3 regions of the Micromonospora sp. CNZ322 genome follow, and region 3 is predicted to be linked to each of the others. Evidence: riboswitches for the same ligand, from Rfam matches in the RefSeq annotation. Region 3 holds a riboswitch; each other region holds the start of a gene.
The links. A riboswitch is a leader RNA that binds a small molecule or an ion and turns the genes downstream of it on or off. The one in region 3 is predicted to bind cyclic di-AMP.

Region 1 (2,171 bases), on a different contig from region 3:
GACCGGCTGGCCGGCCTGCGAGGCGTGCACCACCCAGCCGCCGCCGACGTACATGCCGACGTGGTGGATGTCGCTGTAGTAGAAGACCAGGTCGCCGGGGCGCAGGTCTCCCTTGCTGACGTTCTTGGTGACCCGGCTCTGTGCGGCGGCGTTGTGCGGCAGCGACACGCCGGCCTTCGCCCAGGCGGCCAGCATCAGCCCGGAGCAGTCGTACGAGTTCGGGCCCTCGGCACCCCAGACGTAGGGCTTGCCGATCTGCGCACAGGCGAACTTGACAGCGGTGCCCGCGGCGCCGCCGGGGTAGCTGCCCGGGCAGGGCGCCGGGCGCAGCGGACCGCCGCCGCCGCTGCCGTACACCTTGAGGCGCAACTTCTGTAGGCGGTCGATCTCGTCGTTGATCTGCTTCTTCTTCGCCGCCAGCTGAGCTTCCGTGCGGCTCAGCTGGGCCACCATCTCGTCCAGTGGCGCCTTCTGCGCGGCCAACTGGTCGCGCAGGTCGGCCACCTGGCGTACGTCCTTCTGCTGGTTGTGCGCGAAGCGGTCGAGCATTTCCAGCTGGCCGACCACCTCGCTGGGCGACCGGCTACCCAGCATCGCGTTGACGGTCGAGACGTTCTCACCCATGTAGGCGCGCACGGCCAGGGCGCTGACCTTGTTCATCGCGGCGTCGACCTGGCGCTCGAGCGGAGTGATCCGGGCGGCCAGCGCGTCGGCCTGCTTGCGCTTCGCGGCGAGGTCGGTGCGGGTGGCGTTGTGCCGTTCGATGATCGGTTCGAGCTTGTTCCAGTCGGCGTCGATCTGGCGCTCGATCTCGGCGACGGACGGGTCGGCGTGAGCCGCCGTGGCACTGCCGGTCAGAACGACGGCGATGCCGGCCAGCGCGGCGAGTGCGGTGGTGAAGCGGGACCAGCGTGGGCGCGGCACGATCGACGCCGGGCCGGCTGATGCCGACCGCTCGGACGACGGCCGCGGGGCATGGAGTGCCACCGGGGTTCCGTACTCCTTCTTCCTGACCGCCTACCGGGTTAGCTGACGGGTTCGGGCGGGAAGTCGGCGCCCTACCGCAGTGGCTGCGGATTCACCCCGAGGGACCTGGGTCCCCGGTTCGTTTCGGAAACGACTCGGCGGTGTCGGTCCGTTACCGCCCGGGCTGGGCGGAGCTGCTGTCGGGCCGACGAATGACCAGAGTAGAGACGCTTGTTACCGATCCGCAACCCGTGCGGCAGTGACACTCCGTACGGATTGGACTAGGTCACCGACCGTGTGTGAAGAATTCTTTCCGCATGCTTCGATAGATGGAAAGGTATTGACGCGACCTCCCGGACGGCGCGATGGTGACCTGACCTCACTCCGCGAGAATCTAGGGGGTTCGATGCACCATCCAACCCTGTCGACCGGCTGGCGCGCGCTGCTCGCCGTCACAGTGATCGCCGCCGCGACCACTGTGCCACTCTCCGTCGACCCGGCCGCCGCCGCGCCCACCACCGACCGCCAGCAGCAGTACGCCGCAGCGGCCACCGAGTACGGCGTGCCGGCCGTCGTGCTGCTCGGCGTCTCCTACCTGGAGTCGCGCTGGGACACCAACGCCGGCACACCGAGCACCAGTGGCGGCTACGGCCCGATGCACCTGACCGACGCCCGGCACGTGGCCGCCCTACCCGGGCGCGGCCACCACGACGCCGGTGCCGAGGACCCACGCGGCGACGACTCCCGTCCCACCCGGGTGCCCGCGCCCCGGCCGGTCGAGGCACCCGCGCCGTCCACCGCCGCGTTGCAGACCGTCGACACCGCCGCCACGCTGACCGGCGCCACCCCCGAGGCACTGCGCACCGACGCGGGCCTCAACATCCGGGGTGGGGCTGCGCTGCTGAGCGCGTACCAGAGGGATCTGGGCGCGCCGGTCGGCGCGGACACCGACCCGGCGGCCTGGTACGGCGCGGTCGCCCGCTACTCGGGCGCGGACAGCGCCGACGCCGCGGCGGCCTTCGCCGACGAGGTCTTCACCACCATCGGCGCGGGCGAAGTCCGGGTGACCGACGACGGCCAGCGGATCACCCTGCCGGCCCGTGTGGTGCGGCCCGAGCGTTCCTGGTTGGACCGGCTGGGCCTGCGCCGCCTGGCCCGCCCGGACGGGGTGGAGTGCCCCCGCACCATCTCCTGCGAGTGGATCC
Region 2 (2,171 bases), on a different contig from region 3:
GGTGCTCGCCGCGCTGGCCAACGCCGTCCTGCTCTCCGGCGTCGCGATCTACGTGGTGATCGAGGCGATCCGCCGTTTCGGCGACCCGCACCAGGTCATCGCCGGCCCGATGCTCGCGGTGGCCGTGCTCGGCCTGCTCGCGAACATCGCCGCCTTCGCGCTGCTGCGCGCCGGGGCCCGGGAGAGCATCAACCTCCAGGGCGCCTACCTGGAGGTGCTCGGTGACCTGCTCGGCTCGCTCGGCGTCATCGGCGCGGCGCTGCTCATCACCGTCACCGACTGGTGGTGGGCCGACCCCCTGGTCGCGGTCGCCATCGGCGTGTTCATCCTGCCGCGCACCTGGCGACTGGCCCGCGCCGCCATCCGCATCCTGGTGCAGGCCGCCCCGGAGCACCTCCAGGTGACGGCCGTGCACGACCGGCTCGCCGCCGTCCCCGGGGTCGTCGAGGTGCACGACCTGCACGTCTGGACACTCACCTCGGGCATGGAGGTCGCCTCCGCTCACCTGACCATGGCGCCCGGCGCGGAGGTCGGCGCGGTGCTCACCGCAGCGCGTACGGCCCTGCATGACGACTTCCGCATCGAGCACGCGACGTTGCAGATCGAGCCCGGCGCCGCTTCTGGAGCCTGTGGCTCCATCGAATGGTGACGGAGCCGTAATTTTCCGTGGTGACGCACGCACCGTCCGTCACAATGGCTGCAGGGGCCCCACCGGCACCGGTAGGCTCGGTCCCGGCCTCCACCAGGCGGCGCCCTCCCGGCGCCGGTGGCGGTCGCCGCCTAATCGCCCAACTGGGCGAACCGGGGAACCATGTTCCTGGGGTGTATCCGCGTCAGCGGTAGGGATCTTCCGTCCCGAACCCGTCAGCTAACCCGGTCGGCGGCTGACGGAAGGACATGCGCAGTGGCACCAGCACGACCACCCGCCGCCCGCCTGGCGGCCCTGATCGTCGCGATGTTCGCCCTCGGCGTCGCGCTTCCGGCCGGCACCGCCTCGGCCGCTCCCCCGACCGGCCTGCGGGCCGCCGCACCCGACTCCGACGAGGAGGGCGGCACCCCGGCGTTGCGGGCCCAACTCGAGGCGGCCAGCAAGGGCTACCTGGACGCGAAGCGCGCCCTGGACACCTCCGTGCAACGGCAGAAGCAGCTCGCCACCCAGCTGAAGACCATCGAGGTCGAGATCGAGCAGCGCAACGGCAAGGTCGGCGAGATCGCCGAAGTGGCCTACCGCACCGGTCGGCTCGGCGCGATGTCGGCGCTGCTCAACAGCAACACCCCGGAAGGCTTCATGGACCGGGCGGCCGCGCTGGACGCGGTGGCCGCCAACGAGGACCGGGTGCTGCGCGACCTGCTGAACAGCAAGGACAAGGCCAACCGCACCCGCGTCGGCCTGGACGGCGAGATCAACGAACAGCGCAAGCAGGTCGCGGTGATGGCCAAGCGCAAGGAGCAGGCCGAACGGGCCCTGACCGTGGCCACCGCACCCAAACCGCAGACCACCGCCGACACCGGCTCCAACCGGGGCACCTCCAGCGCCAACGCGACGGCCGCGCCGCGCAACTCCGACGGCTCCTGGCCCTCCGAGTCGTGCAGCGTCAACGACCCCACCCCGGCCAGCGGCTGCATCACCCCACGCACCCTGCACGCGCTCAACCAGGCCAAGGCCGCGGGATTCACCCGGTACGTCTCGTGCCACCGCCCCAGCGGCTCCGGTGAACACCCGAAGGGCCGGGCCTGCGACTTCGCGGCGCAGAAGGGCGGCTTCGGCGGGGACGCCACCGGCGGCGACAAGACGTACGGCAACAACCTGGCCGCGTACTTCATCCGCAACGCGGACCGGCTCGCCGTGCTCTACGTGATCTGGTACAGGCAAATCTGGCTGCCCAGCAGCGGGTGGAAGTCGTACAGCGGGGCGCACGGCACCCCGTCGACCGACCACACCAACCACGTACACCTGTCGGTCTACTGACCCTCGGTCTACTGACCCACGCGTCGTGATGCCTGTGAGTCGTCGTGATGACTCACAGGCATCACGTGCGTCCGGGGCCGGGCTACGTCGCCGGGCGTACCCCTGATGTCGTCGCTCGTCGGACGACCCGGCCGCGGTCGGCGGGCAGCATCGCGGTATGCCTCGGATCCGACCCACCACCCGCAAGGCGCTGCTCACCCTG
Region 3 (2,171 bases):
CGACACCCGGTCGAGCAGGAGGTGCTGATCAGCCGGGTGGTCCGGGATGCGCGGCTGGCCGACTACCAGGTGGCCGCCGACCGTGAGCGGGCCGCCTGGCGCGACGCGGAGTTGGCCGCCGAGTCGGCTCGTGCCCTCGCCGAGGAGGCGTACGCGGCGGCGGCCCGGCTCCGCCCGACCCTGGTCCCCGCGCGCCGCACGGTGGCCGGGGCGCTGCGTCCCGCCGTCGTGGCACGGTGGCGCCCGGCCCGGGTGGGTTGAGCCCAATCCGTGATGTGAGGCCGGTCACCTGATCGCGAAATGGGACGGCCGGCACGATCGGCGGGATTGTTCCCGCGATTGTGGTCGCGTTTTTTGCGGCCTGTCCGGTTGTCGCCCGCAGGCGTCGCCGTAACCGGTTGTCCCATCGAGTCACATCATCGCCAATACACGCAGAAATTGTCGCGCCGATGGGGGTTTACGCAGGTGAACCTGGCTTGGCAGGGGGTTGAGACGCCAGTAGTGTCGTCCCGTCCGGTGCGGTAACCGATCGCAAGACGCGACGCCGCATCGACCCGCTTAATCGTGATCAACGAACCGGGGACCCACCAGTAAGTCCGGGGTGAATCCGCGAGCCACGGCCCGCGGTAGGGCGTCTTCCCGCCCGAATCCGTCAGCTAACCCGGTAGGCGGTGTCGGAAGGAGTCCCATCCTCGTGCAGCACCTTTCCACCCCTCGGTTGTTCCCTCGCCTCCACGGCGCGGCGGTGCACCCGCTCATTCGTCCAGTCACGGTGAGCTGACCTCCCGGGTCATCGCCTTCCCCGCCCGGCCGCGCCGGGCGTTCCCCTGAGCGGTTCACCATCCGCGGACCACGGTCCGCGCGCTGGCGCCTGCCCGGATGCCGGTCCGGCCCCGGGTGCCGCTCTCCCCCCGATCCGTGGAGGACCCCGTGAAGCACACCCTGCAGCGTCAGCTCCGCCGTCTCGCCACCGAGCGCCCGTACCAGATCGTCGCCGCCTCCGCCGCGGCCCTCGCGATCGCCACCACCACCGGCGCCCTGCTCACCACTGCCGACGACGCCCCGGCCGGCCAGCGCACCGCGACCACTGTCGCCGAGATGCGCAGCGACGTCGCCGCCTCCCGCGGCGAGGCTCGGGACGCGTCCCCCTCGGCCAGCGCCGTGCCGACCACGGCCGCCCCGGCCACCAGCGCCGCGTCGCCCGCCGCGAAGGCCAGCAGCAACCCCGACCTGACCCGGAAGCCAGAGCGGCCGAAGCCGCCCGCGACCAAGGTGCTCGACTACGACTACGAGGCGCAGAACACGTACTACAACTGCGGCCCGGCGGCCACCCGGAACGCGCTCAGCGCCGCCGGCATCGACCGCACCCAGGAGCAGCTCGGCGCCGAGCTGGGCACCACCGAGATGGGCACCAACTCGGCCGAGGACACCACCCGGGTGCTCAACGCCGAGGTGAAGGGCTCCCCGTACCGGACCCGGATGTTCCCCGGCGCGCCCAGCCCGGCACAGATGGACCGCCTCCAGGCCGACGTGGTGAAGGCCATCACCGACGGCCGGGGCGTGGTGGCCAACGTCGTCGGGGACGCCACCGACACCGACGGCGGCTGGCACTCCTACGGCGGCGGGCACTACATCGCCGTGGTGGGCTACAAGGACAACGGTCGCACCGTACGGATCGCCGACTCGGCGAACCCGGCCGACCCGTCGTACTGGATCACCACGATCGACCTGGCCAACTGGATCACCAGCCGGGGCTACTCCGCCTGACCCGGGCACGCTGACCGCCGCGGGCACCGTCTCCCACAAGGGGCCGGCGCCCGCGGCGTTTGTCAGCGCGGTCCGTCATCGACGGCTCTCGTACCTGGCCGTGAACCGTGGGAGACTGCGGCCGTGGTGGAGAAGACGGGTGGTCACGCCGGCCGCAGGCCGGTTCTGCTGCTGCTGCACGGCATGGGAGCGACCGGGGACGTGTGGTTGCCCTGGGCCCCGTACCTTGAGCAGCACTGGCCCGGGCGGTGGCTGGCACCGGACCTCGCCGGCCACGGCTGGGCGTCGCCGCTGCCGGCGTACTCCTTCGCGGGCTTCGCCCAGCAGGTCGCGCAGGCCCTCGCCCCCGACGACCGGCTGGTCGTGCTCGGACACTCGCTGGGTGGGGTGGTCGGCCTGGCGCT

Region 1: it holds a riboswitch for cyclic di-AMP, as region 3 does, so the genes downstream of both, FB453_RS19110 (C40 family peptidase) here and FB453_RS16705 (C39 family peptidase) in region 3, are expected to answer to the same signal.
Region 2: it holds a riboswitch for cyclic di-AMP, as region 3 does, so the genes downstream of both, FB453_RS20010 (coiled-coil domain-containing protein) here and FB453_RS16705 (C39 family peptidase) in region 3, are expected to answer to the same signal.

Annotation. Positions count from the first base shown of each region.
Region 1 covers NZ_VITD01000007.1:290,512-292,682, reverse strand. Annotated here, with positions in the region: gene FB453_RS19110 (C40 family peptidase) at 1-987, opposite strand, end outside; cyclic di-AMP (ydaO/yuaA leader) riboswitch at 1,001-1,137, opposite strand; gene FB453_RS19105 (peptidoglycan recognition protein family protein) at 1,373-2,171, shown strand, end outside.
Region 2 covers NZ_VITD01000008.1:107,630-109,800, forward strand. Annotated here, with positions in the region: gene FB453_RS20005 (cation diffusion facilitator family transporter) at 1-649, shown strand, start outside; cyclic di-AMP (ydaO/yuaA leader) riboswitch at 768-899, shown strand; gene FB453_RS20010 (coiled-coil domain-containing protein) at 905-1,969, shown strand; gene FB453_RS20015 (DUF2269 domain-containing protein) at 2,127-2,171, shown strand, end outside.
Region 3 covers NZ_VITD01000006.1:176,308-178,478, forward strand. Annotated here, with positions in the region: gene FB453_RS16700 (hypothetical protein) at 1-261, shown strand, start outside; cyclic di-AMP (ydaO/yuaA leader) riboswitch at 546-686, shown strand; gene FB453_RS16705 (C39 family peptidase) at 919-1,767, shown strand; gene FB453_RS16710 (alpha/beta fold hydrolase) at 1,891-2,171, shown strand, end outside.